DNA from 2 places in the Pseudoalteromonas sp. NZS71 genome. Region 2 is predicted to be linked to the other one. Evidence: predicted binding sites of a transcription regulator. Region 2 holds the regulator's gene; the other holds the start of a gene.

What was found. The regulator MetJ, encoded in region 2, represses methionine synthesis genes. The targets are predictions, from matches to a motif close to TAGACGTCTAGACGTCTA.
Region 1: a site for MetJ is predicted at 3,204-3,221, ahead of I6E85_RS01285 (methylenetetrahydrofolate reductase). Genes of this name have one in related genera too.

Annotation. Positions count from the first base shown of each region.
Region 1 covers NZ_JADYWS010000002.1:36,335-45,036, reverse strand. Annotated here, with positions in the region: gene I6E85_RS21130 (hypothetical protein) at 1-51, shown strand, start outside; gene I6E85_RS01290 (pitrilysin family protein) at 132-3,014, opposite strand; gene I6E85_RS01285 (methylenetetrahydrofolate reductase) at 3,265-4,221, shown strand; gene I6E85_RS01280 (hypothetical protein) at 4,339-4,536, opposite strand; gene I6E85_RS01275 (sensor domain-containing diguanylate cyclase) at 4,553-5,533, opposite strand; gene I6E85_RS01270 (DEAD/DEAH box helicase) at 5,592-6,839, opposite strand; gene I6E85_RS01265 (DUF3581 domain-containing protein) at 7,027-7,728, opposite strand; gene I6E85_RS01260 (CPBP family intramembrane glutamic endopeptidase) at 7,904-8,702, shown strand, end outside.
Region 2 covers NZ_JADYWS010000003.1:197,285-205,986, forward strand. Annotated here, with positions in the region: gene metL (bifunctional aspartate kinase/homoserine dehydrogenase II) at 1-2,233, opposite strand, end outside; gene metB (cystathionine gamma-synthase) at 2,239-3,486, opposite strand; gene metJ (met regulon transcriptional regulator MetJ) at 3,776-4,096, shown strand; gene I6E85_RS03115 (malic enzyme-like NAD(P)-binding protein) at 4,179-5,420, opposite strand; gene rpmE (50S ribosomal protein L31) at 6,108-6,323, opposite strand; gene priA (primosomal protein N') at 6,554-8,702, shown strand, end outside.

The DNA.
Region 1 (8,702 bases), on a different contig from region 2:
ATGATTATTGGTATTGCCATCAAAATATATGATGCGCGTTTCATTAATTAAAGGACCCTACTACAGAGTCATTAAAGATATAAAGTGCCCCATAAGTTAGGGCACTTTCCAACCATTAAAAACCACTTAAATTATTGAAATACTTTTTCAACTTTTACTACTTCAATATTTTTTGCAGGAATTGCTAATTTGTAATCAGCAATTACTTTATCCTCAGCAACTAGTTCCGCTGGTTTTTTTGTGTTGTAAACCATTGGTGAGGTTTGCTGCGATGCTAAACGTTTTTGCATATCAGCGCCGTCTGCGGTTATAAACACATAGTGAACATTGTCTGTTTGTAAGTTTTCTTTAATAACGCGATTTACATCAGCAAGCGTTAGCGTTTTAAGTTTGTTAGTTACGTAACTTACAAAGCTATCTATGTTGTAAAATTCGCTATCAAGTGCGTAACCTAATTGGCGGTTTTGACTTGCCACCATTTGCGGCACAAAGTTAATTAAAAAGTTACGCGTTGCTTCAAAGTCATCTTCGCTCATACCATTTTTAATTAGCTTATCTAGCTCAAACAAGGCGGTACGTGTTGCAAAGTGCGCATCGTTATTAGAGCGAAGTGGGCGTAACCACACTTGAAATATTTGCTCAGAGCGCCCTAGATTTGCATCAGGCTTGGTTTGAAACATACCACGTGGAAAGTATTCAATGTATCCGTAATCGCCATAGTTCATACCGCGAGTTTCACGAATGCGCTCATATAAAAAGCTGTTAGAACTACGGTGCTCACCAAAGTACGAACGCACAAGCCAAAGGGCTGTCCAGTCTTCGCTACTTCTTATTGTATCAATAGGAAAACCAAACGATACCGCTGTCGATTGCGCCGATTTTTCTACAATAGTTGCATGATGACCTTTAAGCGCTGGTGCATCAGGAATACTTAAACGGCTTTGCTCACCTTTTGGTAGCGTTGCAAAATCGCTCATCATTTTAGCTTTAAGCTTTGCAGGCACAGCCCCAATTAAGCCAACCGTGAGTTTAGATTGCGTAAGCTCGCTGTTATAAAACGCTTTAACATCATCTAGCGTCAACGCTTCTAAATCCGAAATATCACCGTAGTTGTAACTTTCATAAGGGTGATTTTTGTAAAGCGCACTGTATAGCACTTCTTTGCCTAGCTCTTCATCGTTAGATGCTTTTAAGCCTGACTTAATGCCGTCGATCATTTCTTTTTTAAGGCGCTTAAAATCGTCATCTCTAAAACCTGGGTTTAGTAATTGATCGCTCACAAGTGTATACCACTGCGCCGCATTATCTTTATGAATACGCCCTTGAAACGACAGCATTTCTTTATCTATTTGATAGCCAAAGCTACCCGCAAGCGGATAAAGTGCTTTTTGAATATCTTTATAGCTTGTCGCCTCTGAGCCACCTTGTGCAAGTATAGCCGCAGTGAGCGCAGCAACACCTTTTTTACCTTGTGGGTCGGCAGCCGCACCGGTATTGAATAAAAAGTTAACATCAATTAATGGCGAGCTATTGGTTTTATCAAGTACTTTAAATACAGGTGCCGCAGGTGCTTGTTCAAGCTTTGCAGTAAGCGCATTTAAATCAACCTCTTGCTCGAAACCTGGGGCTTTATCAAGTGCCGACATCGTTAATGTGGTACGTGCGTTATCAGTAAAGTATTTGTTAGCAACGGCTTTAATATCTGCGCTGGTGATGTTATCTGCCGATTTATACAGCTGGTTTATAACCTCAGGATCGCGCTCAAAATGCATGTAGCTGGCAAGAGTTGATGCAATCGCTTGCGATGAATCCAAGCCATTAATAAAGCTGTATTTAAGGTTCGATTTTAAATCACTCAACTTTTGCTCATCAACAAGCTCAGTGCGTGCTTTTGCATAAGTTCGGTTAATGGCATCGCGCGCAGTGGCTAAATCATCTGCGTTTTCTACTTTAACAAATACGTGTAATAAACCCGGATCTTTGGTCTCTGGGTTATAGGTAAACATTTGGCTGGCAATTTTTTTGTCGACCACTAGCTCTTGATATAAATCTGAATTATTTGAAAAATAAAGCTGTGAGATTAAATCAAGTGCCGCTCTGTCTTTTTTAGCAGGCTCCCACGCAGCGCCTTTGTACGATACAAGTAACCAATGCCCTGGTAGCGCTTCATCTTGCTGGTGCAAATATTTTGGTGCTTGTTGAACAGGCTCTGCTTTAATGTCAGCAACATAGTTACCCTTTTTCCAGCTACCCCAATGCTTTTTAACCATTGCCATTGTTGCTTGTGGATCTACATCGCCCACAATAACAAGTGACACATACTCAGGTTTATAAAATTTAGCAAAAAACTCTTTCCCGTACGCCATTTGATCTGGCATGGCTTCTATGTCTTTAAAAAAGCCCATAGTGGTGTGTTTATACGTGTGCTTATCAAACGCTTCTTCGCGTACAGCGCTTAATAATTTACGAATTGGGCTCGCGTTGTTTTTTAAGTACTCACCTTTTACCGTTTGTGCTTCTGTTCTAAATTGCTCTTCGGTGTAGGTTAAGTTTTGAAAAATATCAGCTTCAAGCTCAAGCACTTTATCAAGATGCTGTTTTGAAAAGTTTAAATGGTAGTTTGTAAAATCGTTTGTTGTATAAGCGCGGTTATCAACACCTGAATTTTTTAATATGTCTGAGTACACATCTTCAGGGTATTTTTGTGAGCCTTTAAACATCATGTGTTCAAAAAAGTGAGCAAAGCCTGTTTTGCCCTCTTCAACTTCGTTACGCGACCCAACCGATACCGGAATTTGCAGCGACACTACATCAGGGTAGTCGGTTTTAACAACCATGACACGTAAGCCGTTTTCTAGCTCTTCAATTAAATAATCTTGCGAGAAAACACGGTCATCAGCTTTATTTACTTGTTCTTGTTGTGCAGTTGTTTGCGTGCTTTGGTTTTGTTGCATGGCGCAACCTGTTAACGCCAGCGATACCGCTAAGCTGGTTGCTAATAATTTAAATTTCATTGTTGTCCCTTTTTAAATTGAGCAAATTTGTTGTCAGATTTAACTCTTTAATTATGCCCCAAAGCCAATAAATATAAGAGCCCCAAGGGAATTTATTATGTAAACAACTGTGTCAATTATAAATTATGGGAACAAGCACTATGAATAAACATCATGTTAATTGAAAAACTTTCATTAAATAAATCTATCTAGACGTCTAAATGGCTGCTATATTAAATCCATCAAAACAAACTTAGCTGGAATGAGGATTATGGCTTTATCACTAAAAGAGAAGATAGTGGACACCAACCAAGGTGTTTATCTTATTGGTACTACCCCGCCTAAAATTGGCACCGATAAAGCGCAATTAAAAACCATTGCAGAAAAGCTATTAGGTCGCTTACACGAAATTGAATACGACGGCGTGATAATTTATGACATTCAAGACGAAAGCAGCCGCACTAATCAAGACCGTCCATTTGCGTTTAAACAAACCGTTGATCCGCGTGAATACAGCCATTTACTTCGTAATTTATCTGCACAAGATGTGATTACTTATAAAAGTGTGGCGCAGCGTGGCGTAGGCGAATTTAAAGATTGGCTAAGTGAAACTAAAAACGACTACGATTTACAAAATGTAGTTTTAGTAGGTAGCCCATCATCGATAGGCGATATAAAGCTAAGCCTGCCAGATGCTTATAAAGCGATGGCTGAGCAATCAGATGATTTCTTTTTAGGTGGCGTTACGATTGCCGAGCGCCATTCAAGTAAACGAAATGAGCACGAACGATTAATAGAAAAAACAGCACAAGGTTGTCAGTTTTTTATATCGCAAGCTGTTTACGATGCACAAGCGACTATAGAGTTAATTACTAGCTACGCACGTACATGTAAAGCACAAGGGATTACACCTCAACGTATTATATTAACGTTTACCCCGTGCGGCGGCGAAAAAACCTTAGAGTTTATGCAATGGTTGGGTATCTCAGTGCCAGAGGCAACTAAATGGCGCATGCTTGATGCAGACAATACATTAAGCGAATCAGTCCGTATTTGCCGCGAAAACCTCGACTTAATACTTAAAAGCTGTGCGCATTTAGATGTACCGCTGGGCTTAAATATTGAAAGCTTAACAAACCGTAAAGAAGAAATTGACGCGTCAATTAATTTATACCGTTTATTAAAAGCCATTATGGAATTGAACCTTGCGGAAAAGCTAATAGCTTAAAAGCTAGGTTAGAGCTAATTAACACCCTTCTTGGCAAGCCTCATGGCTTGCTTTTTTATGTCCGTTCTTTGAAAAATTAATTAATAAATACAAGTAAAGATTTGCAGCTTAAGCTATTTATTGAAGGTGTTTTTGGTTATTACTCTCAAGCCTTTTTAAGGCAAACCCCATAGAGGAGCACATAACACCAAAAATTATTCCCTCATTAGATATAAATCTAATGCTAGGGAACGTTTCAAATAAGCTTATTATTGCTAAGGAAAAAATAAAACCTATCGCAGAAAAAACCAGCCAAGTTTGTGTGGCATGAGTCATGACGAACCTCCTTTTATTATTGTGCCTTTTTAGCGAGCTTATACGCTTGTTTATTTTTATACATTGCGTGGTCTGCATCATTTAATAGCGCTTCAAAGGGCTGCTTTTGCTTATTAGTAAAACTATAACCAATACTAAGCGATAAATCGCAAACGTCTTCTTTGAGTAAGGCTTTTGAATACTCAGTCGAAATTTTATCCATGATGTAGTTAATCTTGCTTTTATCGCTTACTTGCATTATTGCAACAAACTCATCGCCACCTAAGCGCCCTACTATATCAGCATCTCTTAAATGCGTTTTTAGCGTATCTGCCAATATAATTAAGGCTTTGTCGCCCACTTCATGTCCGCAGGTGTCGTTTAATTTTTTAAAGTCGTTTATATCGATAAACAAACAACACACGTCAAAGCCTAAACGCAGTGCTAAGTTAAGCTTTTGCTGAGCTAGTAAGTTAAGTGCTCGGCGATTATAAATATTCGTTAATGAGTCTAACATGGCTATTTCACGCATTTGCTCATAGCTATAAACAAGCGCTAAGTCGTCTTCAATCAAATCGCGTAGCTGTTCTATGAGTTCAAAGTATTCATCGGTATAGCTTGTTATTTTAGTGTCTTTTAAACATAACGTGCCAAACACTTCGCCTTCAGGCCAATGAATGGGTAAACCTAGGTAGGATTCAACACCGTCTTCAACTACTTCTGGTAGGGTGTTCCATGCATCATTATTACTTGCATCATTAACATATAATGTATTGTTAGTTTCAGCTACGTGGCGACAAAACAGAGGAGTTTGAGGAGGGAGTATAGGGTTGGTCTCAAAGTTAGAGCCACCTTCGTTACTTCTAATAACAACGCGATAGCCTTTGCTTGTTGCCTGAACTATATAACCAGACGGGGCTGAAAAAAGCCCCGTTATAAGGTCGATTGTTTTTTGCCATTTATGCAAAGATATTTGGCCATCAATACCAGAAAATGCCCATTGATCAATTTCAAACATTGCTTTACCTCGGCTATTTAATAGCTCCAGTATAGGCAAAAAAGCAAAGGAAAAGCTATTATTTACGGCGTCTACTTGGCTCTCTTTTACCGGTAATACGCTTTTTATCGCGATCTTTTCGCGACTTATTAGTATTTTTACGATTATCTTTTGGCTTTTTATTTGGATCGGGCTCGTAGCCTGCTAACCATTGTGGCGTTAAACGCGTATCGAGTAGTACTTCTATTTCTTCTAGTAACCATTGCTCATCAATACTAACCAACGACATAGCAAGCCCTTGCTCACCTGCACGACCTGTACGACCAATACGGTGTACGTAATCCTCTGCAATGTATGGTAGCTCAAAGTTAATTACGTATCTAAGTGTTGAAATATCTAAACCACGCGCGGCTACATCCGTTGCAACAAGTACTCGTGTAATACCATCTTTAAAGTTTTGTAGTGCGCGGTCGCGCGCGCCTTGTGATTTGTCGCCATGGATTGACTCGGTTTTTAAACCGTCTTTACACATTTCTTTAGCGAGCTGATCAGCCATTTGTTTTGTGCGGGTAAAAATAAGCACTTGGCGCCAGTTTTTCATGCCAATCATGTGCGATACAAGCTCGCGCTTACGATCCTCATCTACAGCGTAAATAACTTGCTCTACTTCAACGGCTGCTGAGTTACGTTTATCAACTTCAATTAGCTCTGGGTTTTTTAATAACTTTTTACTGAGCTCAAACACGCTGTCATCAAACGTAGCTGAAAATAGTAAGGTTTGGCGATCGCCTGGGATATGGCGCAATATACGTCTAATTTCATCAATAAAACCCATATCAAGCATGCGGTCAGCTTCGTCAAACACTAAGGAGTCTACGCTTGAAAGCACCACACTGCCTTTAACTATATGATCAAGTAAACGCCCAGGTGTTGCCACTATAACTTGGGCTGTTTTAAGTGCTTTTATTTGTGGACCAATACTTACGCCGCCATACGCTAAAGCACCATTAATGTTAGTGCCTTGTGCGTACTTTTCAAAGCTTGCAAATACTTGCTGAGCAAGCTCACGGGTTGGCGTTAAAATTACAACACGAGCAACGCCTGGTTCATCTTTTTTAGGTGTATTTAAAAGCTTATGTAACAGCGGTAAAACAAAAGCAGCTGTTTTACCTGTACCTGTTTGTGCACTGCCCATTACATCACTTCCGGCTAAAATAGGCGGAATGGTTTTAATCTGAATTGCGGTAGGTTGAGTGTAATTATTTTGCTCAATCGCAGTTAATAATAACGGGTCGAGATTAAGTGATGAGAACGTAGTGGCAGACATAGGCTTAGCTTTAAAATAACAAAGAGCGCTATTGTACGCATATTACTGTACTGCGTAAATTAACCAGTTCAGAAAAGTATTTAATCGTAGTTACTCACTTTCGCTTTAGCGCTAAAACAATAAAAAACCAATAAAAAAGGCGCTAAATAACAGTTGTATTTAGCGCCTTTTATAATTTTCTGTAGCTTTAAGCTGGCTTTAGTGTCGCTTTACGTTCGTTGTAAAACGCGATTAAATCATCAACTGTTGCTTGGCAGTATTCGCGAATACCCGAAACCACCATGTGCTTTTCACCACTACCCACTTTAACGCCGTTTTCTAACAGGTTAAAACGTAGTGTGATTTTTCCGCGCTTACCGGCATACTCAAAACTAGGCTCTGCAAACTCAAGTTCTGGTTCTGTAATATTAAGATTATCAAGATTGATAAGCATTGATTCGTAAATCACCATCGGACGAGCAGGGTTTATCATTACCTCTTGCTTGCCCATTAATGGAATAATTACATGCGGAAAAGTAGTACCAGAAAACTCAACATAATTTTTTATAAGACTATTAGTTAATGCTGGGCATTGGCTGGTTTTACCGCTGCGCTTTACCTTTAAAATTACTTTTTCGCCATTGGTAACATCAAACTCATCAGCTCCCTCAGGAAAATTAAGTTTGGTGTTTTCATCAACCATACCAGCAAAAGTAAATTCCATTTGTTCACTAATACCGTAGCGGTCTAGTACCAATGAAAAAAGTAAGTCCCCTGGCGCGCAAAACTTTTTGGCATCTTTGTCGTGAAGTGGATTGTAATCGTCAGCAACGCATTTAGCGAATCGACAACCCTGCTCACGAGAGATAGAAACATAATCAGCATGCTGCTGAAAAAAAGGACTTAACATAGTTTGTTCACTGCTTAAACTGCTTATAACCTATCTATATTACCAGAAAAAAAATATTGAGAGGTCGAATCTGTTAGATTAATGGCTAAATAAAACAGAGCAATAAAAAACAATGACTTTTTATTTATTAGCGCTATCAATTATATGTGTTTTTCCGTACTGCAAAATATCAATAATGCGGCAACCCCTTTGGCACTACTTACTAGCTTTAGGTGTTGTAAGTGCGTATTTTCAAGGTTACATAAATTTATATGCACTGCTCAGTACTGGGCTTTACGTTGTTTTATACTACAGTGTGCTAAATACAAAGCGGGCAATAATACGCGCTATATTAAGTACTGTTTTTATAGTTTCCTCATTGGCATTAGCACTTCATTGGGTGCCTGGTTTTAATAACCTCCCTATTGTTATAGATGAGTGTATTACAAGCGATGCGATTGCTTTTACCCTTTATGCTAATTTTGATAAAGCTATGGCTGGGTTATTCCTTTGTGCTTACTTTTATTCGAATAAAAAAGCTTTAAAAGCAGACTCTAATAAAGCAGGCCCATTAAACGTTAAACAACCTATTTTTATAATTATTGCTACTGTTTTAGCTTCGCTCACTGCGGCTTTAACACTTGGACTTGTAAGCTTTAACCCAAAAGTGCCCAACTTTTGGTTAGCCTTTATTGCTATTAATCTTTTATTTACCTGTGTAACTGAGGAAGCTTTGTTTAGAGGTTTATTACAAACCAAACTTAGCCAAATAATCACATCTACTCGCCTAGCGCTACTTGCTCCAATAATGACAGCTGCAGTGTTTGCTTTGGCGCATTTTGCTGGAGGATTTAACTATGTATTGGTTTCATTTATTGCAGGCTTAGGATACGGCTATGTTTTTTATAAAACGCAGCGCTTAGAGTGGGCTATTTTATGCCATTGGTTGGTTAATGTTTGTCACTTCTTTTTGTTTACTTACCCTATGCTCAGTA
Region 2 (8,702 bases):
TATTAATTACAAAAATATTATCGCCAGGTGTAAGGTTTGCTAACGCATCGCCATTAGGCACATACGCTATTCCCACTTTAGCAATTACTTCACCTTGTGTGATTTCTAACAAGCCCGTATATCTAAGTACTGAATTTTTAGACTTTGCTGTCACTGCATGCTCTTCGATGAACGCGTCTAGCTGTGCTTTTTTATTTAAAAAGTCATCCCAACTTCCCAGCGCAAGCTCATCTGGCATCAATGCTGATAAGCTAATATCGTCAAGTTCAAGCTCAACACCTAGCTCTCGGGCTAAAATAAGTAGCTTACGCTGCATATCTCGCCCAGATAAATCTTCGCGAGGGTCTGGCTCTGTGAATCCCATTTTCTGAGCTTCCAGTAGCAACTCAGAAAATGGCCTTGTTCCATCATATTTACTGCATAGCCACGAAAGCGTGCCTGAGAAAACACCTTCTATACGTGTTATTTTATCGCCACTATTTTGCAAATCAGCCAAAGCAAAGTTAATAGGTAAGCCAGCGCCTACACTGGTGTTATATCGCCAATGTAAATTACGTTCTGTAATATTACTACGAAGTGCTTTATACCAAGTAGTCGGTGCTGTTCCAGCGTATTTATTAGCACTAATTAAATGACAGTTTCTATCTACAAAGTCTGGATATAACAAGCTAAATTGTTCACTTGCGGTAATATCAATTACAATTTTATGCTCGTAATCGAGCTCATTTATAGCATTCAGTAAATCTGCAGATTGATAGCTATTTGCCTCATGCTGCCATTGAGTTTTCCATTGCTGTGTATTAATACCACTTGCATTAAACAGCATTTTTTTAGAGCGAATTAGACCGACTAATTTAATACTAAAGTCATCCGATAAACGCTCAAATTGTGCCGATAACTGTTTAATGAAAACGTCGCCAACGTTACCAAGCCCCGCAACTATAATTGCGATTTCTTGGCCTTTATTAATTAGCTTATCGTGTAAGTCACTTTGTATATCACTATCTATAAATTGATCGGTAAGCAATAAAGCATAGCCAGTATCTTGATGGACAAAACGAGGTTTTATGCTGTGGAGTTTTAATAAATCTAATGCTTGTAAGCTTAATGTATTAACGTCTTGCTCAGGCGCTACAATTGCACAACCGTTTAAATTTGACTCGCTAATATTTGCCCTACCCGCAAAATAATTAATAACCAGATAAGTTTGTGCTGCAGGTACTACTAAATACACTTCACCATTATGGTTAAAGTGATGAAGGCTATGCTGAATAAGCTGACTAACACTTGCAACCTCACCTTCACTTAATCCTTCAACCATTAATAGGTCAACATTTTGCAACGTAGTTATAAAGCGCTTTTTCTTCGCTGAACCTTCTTTTACTATATCTGTTGGACTTGCTTGTACGTCAAAACTACTGCGAACAGCTAGCTTAATATCTGTGTTTTTAAGAGGCGATAGTGTTTTTGCATGTAATACAGGGTTACCCAAACGAGCTAATAAATTAGCCTGCCCACGGCAAATTTTGCCGTATTTAATCGCTTTTTGTACCTTGCGAGGATCAGTGCTATACACCCCCTGTGTATCAGTCCAAATACATACTTGCTTAGCATTGCAATAATTTGCAAGTAGTGTTGCACTGTAGTCACTGCCATTTCGGCCAAGTGTTACAGTCTCGCCTTTGATATCTGCGGCAATAAACCCAGTAACAACATTTATTTTATTAGGCAAAATTAACTGCCCACATTGCTGCGCATTTTGCGCATGCATTAATTCGCCATCATTTAAGGTAAAAAGAGTACGTGCATCTTGAGCGCATGCCTCAATATTTAGCTGCTGTAAATAAGTAGCGAGTAAACGTGCTGACCACAGTTCGCCATGTGCAAGTAATGCAGCCTCTTTTAGCTGCTCAGCTTGAGCAAGTTCTGCAATATAGCTAAGTTCGATACTTAGTGTTTTAAGTGCACTTCGTTTGAAATCGGCTTCTAATAGCTGCTTTATTAAATCACTTTGATGGTTATTTAACTGCAGTAAAATATCAGCTACTGCTTGAGTATCTTGTTTTTGATAGCTTTGCCAAAGTAATACTAGCGTATCGGTTGTCTTACCCGCAGCCGATACCACCACACAATCACCCGGTTGAGTATGTGTAATTATTATTTTTGCTACGCTTTGGTATCGCTCACTTGAGCTTAAACTTGAACCACCAAATTTATGTACACAATTGACCATATTAATCACCAAAGCGCCGGACGGGCTGCACTTAATTTAACGTTCCCACCAGAAGTGCCTGCACCTTTGCCTACACGGCCAACATTTTTATTTTGCCCTGGTTTTACAAGTTCAAACACTCGCTCAAAATCAGCGACTAAATCGTGTATATCTTCAATACCTACCGAAATACGAATAAGCGTATCGCCCACACCCGCTTCTAAACGTGCTGTTGCCTCCATACCTGCGTGCGTCATAGTTGCAGGGTGACAAATTAAGCTCTCTACGCCACCTAGTGACTCAGCTAAACTAAACGTTTTAAGACTAGTTAAAAATGCCGCAGCGTCATTTATATCGCCTTTAATATCAAAACTAACCATGCCACCAAAACCAAGTTGCTGTGCTTTAGCCAGTTCATGTTGAGGATGTGACTCAAGACCTGGGTAGTAAACTTGGCTTACATATTCAGAGCTTTCAAGATACTTAGCTATTGCCAGTGCATTTTCTTGATGCTGCCTTAGGCGCACATTTAAAGTACGTAAACCACGAAGCGTTAAATAGCTATCAAAAGGCGCACCCGTAATTCCAATGTTATTAGCCCACCAAGCAAGCTCATCGCCTAACTCTTGTGTTGCGGCAATAACAGCGCCGCCTACTACATCTGAGTGTCCGTTAATGTATTTAGTGGTTGAATGCACCACAATATCTACACCAAACTTAATAGGGTTTTGTAAAGCAGGCGACAAAAACGTGTTATCTGCAGCCACCAATGCACCGCATTGCTTTGCAACATCGGTAACCGCTTTAATATCTGTTAAACGAAGTACTGGGTTACTTGGGGTTTCTATCCAAATAAGCTTAGGTTTAATTACTAAAATTTGTTGAAGGCTTTCTTCTTTTGTTAAATCTAATATTTCGAGCTTTAGTAGTCCGCGTTTTTGTAAAGATGTAAATAAACGATAGCTGCCACCATAACAATCATGTGGAATTACTAACGTATCGTCACTATTAAGTAGCTGAGTAGCTAAATGCACGGCAGCCATGCCTGTAGCTGTAATTATGCCACGAGCGCCACCTTCAAGCTTAGCAAGCGTCTCAGCTAAAATATCACGATTAGGATTACCGCTACGACCATAATCATACTCACGCTTAGTATCAAAGTCGGCAAACGAATAAGTAGTCGATAAATAAATTGGCGGTACCACCGCACCATGATGTTTATCAGCATCAACGCCGTTACGTACAGCAATGGTCGCTTTGTTTTTTTCGCTCATATTCGTCACCTGATTAATTTGGATGTTTAGACGTCTAAAAGAGTAAGTTATCCGTTTTGATAAGTCAAAGTATTTTAAAGCTCTAGATGGCTAAAAGTAGAAGAGGCCTCTGCGAATAACACATTTTAGCTCACAAAAGTGTGCTTATCTTTACACCTACAATAGGCTTATTAAGATAGATCTGTATCTATTATTTGACTATCTTTTTTAAATCGATAGAATTTCACGCATATTTACACGCTTTTTATACCGTGTGAGAAATTAATAATCTGAGGCAACGATACATCTTATGGCTAAATGGAATGGTGAGTATATTCACCCATACGCAGAACACGGTAAAAAATCAGAGCAAGTTAAAAAGATCACCGTTTCGATCCCGCTAAATGTATTAAAGGTATTAACTGACGAACGTACACGTCGTCAAATCAATAACCTTCGCCATGCTACAAATAGTGAATTGCTATGTGAGGCATTTTTGCATGCTTTTACTGGCCAACCTTTACCAAATGACGATGACTTACGTAAAGATAACGCCGAAAAAGTGCCAGAAGAAGTTAAAAAAATAATGCAAGAAATGGGTCTAGAAGTACCCGTTTTAAACGAAGAATAAATATTACAAAGACAAAAAAACCTCAGTAATTACTGAGGTTTTTTTATGTCTAAATTTTATTGCATAGCTCTACTGTATAGATTTACTGCATATAGTTTTCAGGTAGCTCAATTTGTGCAACACCTGACTCAATAGCAGCAAGTGCAACAGCTCTTGCTATACGCGGCAGTAAACGTGGATCCATTGGTTTTGGAATAATATACTGCGCACCAAATTCTAGTTTATCTACTCCAGCGGCTTTTAAAACTTCTGCAGGTACTGGCTCTTTGGCAATACTTCGAATAGCATCTACTGCAGCAATTTTCATTTCATCGTTAATAGCACTTGCACGTACATCAAGCGCACCACGGAAAATAAACGGGAAACATAAAACATTATTAACTTGGTTAGGGTAATCAGAGCGCCCTGTTGCCATGATTAAATCGTTGCGTGCGCCGTGCGCAAGTGCAGGATCAATCTCAGGATCTGGATTTGAACATGCAAACACAACTGGTTTTGCAGCCATTAGCTTTAAATCTTCAGCCGCTAATAAGTTAGGGCCAGAAACACCCACAAACACATCAGCATCTGCAATTACATCTTGCAATGTACGCTTATCGGTATTGTTAGCAAAAAGCTGTTTGTATTCATTTAAGTCATCGCGGCGGGTATGAATAACACCTTTGCGGTCAAGCATATAAATGTGTTCACGCAGTGCACCACACTTAATTAACAGCTCCATACACGCAACAGCGGCAGCGCCTGCACCTAAACATACAATAATTGCATCTTCAATTGACTTACCTTGTACTTCTAGCGCATTTAACATACCAGCAGCCGTAACAATGGCAGTACCGTGTTGATCATCATGAAAAACAGGAATACTACAACGCTCTATTAATGCTTTTTCTATTTCAAAACACTCTGGTGCTTTAATATCTTCAAGGTTAATACCACCGAATGTGTCGGCAATGTTGGCAACCGTATTAATAAAGTCTTCTGTTGTTTTGTGCTTAACTTCAATATCGATAGAATCAAGCCCTGCAAAACGTTTAAACAATAGCGCTTTACCTTCCATTACAGGCTTAGACGCTAAAGGACCTAAATTACCAAGGCCTAGAATTGCAGTACCATTAGTAATAACCGCAACCATGTTACCTTTACCAGTATATTTATAAGCATTTGCAGGATCTGCAGCTATTTCACGTACAGGTTCGGCAACACCTGGGCTATACGCAAGTGCAAGATCATGAGCCGTTTCAGCTGGTTTTGTAAGCTCAATGCTAATTTTACCTGGTACGGGATGTGAGTGGTAATGTAGTGCTTGTTCACGAAAGTCAGACATAACGCGATGGTATCCTGCAATTTAAGTTAAAGTGAGAGATGGAGTCTTGGGTACGATACCCTTATTATTTTTAAATTCCAAGCAATATCAGGTCTATCCTGTTATATGCTATATCCTTTAATTTTAAGAGGTTTTTCAGTAACTTTGCAGGATTATATCAACATTTAATAAATAAAAATTCACCTAAAAAGTAAGTTTTAAGGTGCTTTTATGCCTATCAAAATCTTATAAAATGTATACTTAAAGTATCAGCATAAACTTAGAATAACAGCCTACTACCCTACTTTAAAAACAGATAAGCCCACGTTAGCTACTTTTATCAACCTAGTTAAAAATTGTACTATTTAAAATATAGAGAATATCTATCGATTTGTCTGTAAAGGATTATGCATACTCAGAATAAGAATAGGAAATAGTTATGCAAAAGGAGGGGATAGTTAAAATCAACGAAATAATACCAATCTGCTTATATATGGGGTCTATTTAACGTTAAGAAAATTACGCTAGAACTAGGCAAAAATTTTTGTATCTAGTTGTTCTAAATAAAAAAATTTTAACGACGTTATAGTGCAATTTAATTCGTTAAATTGCTCAAAGATTTATGTAGGTTGGCTTAAGATAATAAATAACAAATTTTAGGCACAAAAAAAGCACCCTAAGGTGCTTTTTTTAACTAAACAGCAATAATTACTTCTTGCTGGCAAGTGCACCGAAGCGCTTGTTGAAGCGATCAACACGTCCGCCAGTGTCTAAAACTTTTTGCTTACCAGTGTAAAACGGGTGACACGCAGAACATACGTCTAAGTGAATGTCTTTACAAAGAGTTGAGCTAGTTTCGAATTTATTTCCACATGAACATGTTGCAGAAATTACTTCGTACTTAGGGTGAATACCTTCTTTCATAGGAACCTCTAGTTAAGGCCGCATCGCTCTCCAAACCCGGAGTTTGGCACCATACGTCGTTAAAACAAATTTGTTGGTGGCGGATTTTATCCAACAACCTCCCCCCACACAAGTATTTATTTATATTTTTGCCAAAAAAGTGAACAATCTCTTTCTCAAGCACTATTGCTAGTAGGTTTTTAGCGTTATTTTTAGTACATTACAGCATTAATTTTACGGGTTGAGTTGTTATGAGTTTTGTTGAAGTTGCTATTAAAGTCCCGCTTCCACGCACCTTTGATTATAAAATAGAAGAACAGCTCAGTGGCTTATCAATTCCCTTACTACCTGGCATGCGAGTTTTGGTACCTTTTGGTAATCAAAAAAAAGTAGCGGTTGTTTTGGGTATTAAAAGCAGTACCGACGTCCCTTTAAATAAAATTAAAAATATTATAGAGGTAATAGACGACGCCCCTATTTTAAGTGCCCAGCATTTAGAACTCCTTAGCTTTACTGCCCGCTATTATTGCTATCCATTAGGCGAAACTATTCATATAGCGCTACCTGGTGCACTTCGCCAAGGTGAATCGCCTGATAAAACCAGTATTAATATGGTTGCCCTGACAGAAAAAGGTGCAAAAGTACCGTCATTAAAAGCTAAAACACAGCTCAACCTATTAAAGCAGTTATCGCAATCAGGTAAGTCATCATTAACTGAGTTAAAAGCACTGGGCTTTAGTAAAAAAACAATAGATAGCTTAATAGATAAAGAACTCATAACACAAACTATTGAGCACGATAACCAATGGCAAAGTGTTGCTCCAACCGTCGGTAGTAAACCAGTACTTAATAAAGAACAAGCGGTTGCTTGCACAGCTATAAATCAAAGTACTGGCTTTAGCAGCTTCTTATTAGAAGGCGTAACGGGCAGCGGTAAAACCGAAGTGTATTTACAGTGCCTAGAAGAAGTACTCAAACGTGGCGAGCAAGCCCTCGTACTCGTGCCCGAAATCGGCCTAACACCACAAACCGTAAACCGTTTTCGCCGCCGCTTTCCTGATACACCCATTATGCTTTGGCACTCAGCACTTACCGACAACGAACGTTTACAAACATGGCGTTTTTGCGAAAAAGGCAGTTGCGCGATAGTTATTGGCACGCGTTCGAGTATTTTTCTGCCATTTTTAAAACTCGGTATGATTGTTGTTGATGAAGAACACGATTCATCATTTAAACAACAAGATACCCTTCGTTACCATGCTCGTGATTTAGCCGCTTACAGAGCTTTTCAGCATAAAATTCCGCTTATATTAGGCAGCGCCACACCCGCGCTTGAAACACTTCACAAAGCAATTAATAACAAATACCAGCTATTAAGTTTAACCGAGCGCGCGCAAACAGCGACTGACAATCAGTTTAAGTTACTCGATATGAAAGGTCAGCCCGACCAAGCAGGTATTGCACATGCAAGTCTTGCTACTATGCGTCAGCACTTAAATCGCGGTAAACAGGTTATGGTATTTTTAAATCGCCGAGGTTTCTCACCCACCCTTATTTGCCATGAGTGCGGTTGGTTGAGCGAGTGTAAACGATGCAGTACCAGCGCTACATTTCATAAAGCGATTGGGCAAATGATCTGTCATCACTGTGGCGACCAGTACCCTGTCCCTCACCAATGCCCTGACTGTGGAAGTACGCAAATATTTCCTAACGGTAAAGGCACAGAGCAAATTGAAGAGTTTTTATCGACCGAATTCCCTGATACACCTGTTACTCGTATAGACCGCGATTCAACTCGCCGTAAAGGTAGCCTTGAAAAAGCACTTGATGAAATAAACCTAGGCGGCGCACGCATTTTAGTGGGCACACAAATGCTTGCCAAAGGCCATCACTTTGCAGATGTAAGCCTTGTTATAATTTTAGATGTAGATAGCGGCTTATACTCATGCGACTTTAGAGCGACAGAGCATTTAGCGCAATTAGTCACCCAAGTAGCGGGGCGTGCTGGACGTTCAGGTGAGCCTGGTCAAGTGTTATTACAAACACACTTTCCAGAACACCCTCTTTTGCAAGACTTAGTTAATAATGGTTACCAAGACTTTGCCCGCTTTGCTCTTAGTGAGCGCGATGATGCTGACTTACCGCCCATTACAAATATGGCCATTGTGCGTGCACAAGGACATAGTATTAAACTAGTCGTCGATTTTTTGACGGATTTGGTTCCTGTGAATGGGGTATCTGGTATACAATTGCTCGGTCCGATCCCTGCCCCACTTGAAAGAGTCGCAGGTATGTATCGTTTTCAATTGCATATTCAAGCGCAAGATCGTCGCATATTACATCAGTACCTTGCGCAAATGGTTGATTATTTAAGTACCAGTAAACTTGCACAAAAAGTAC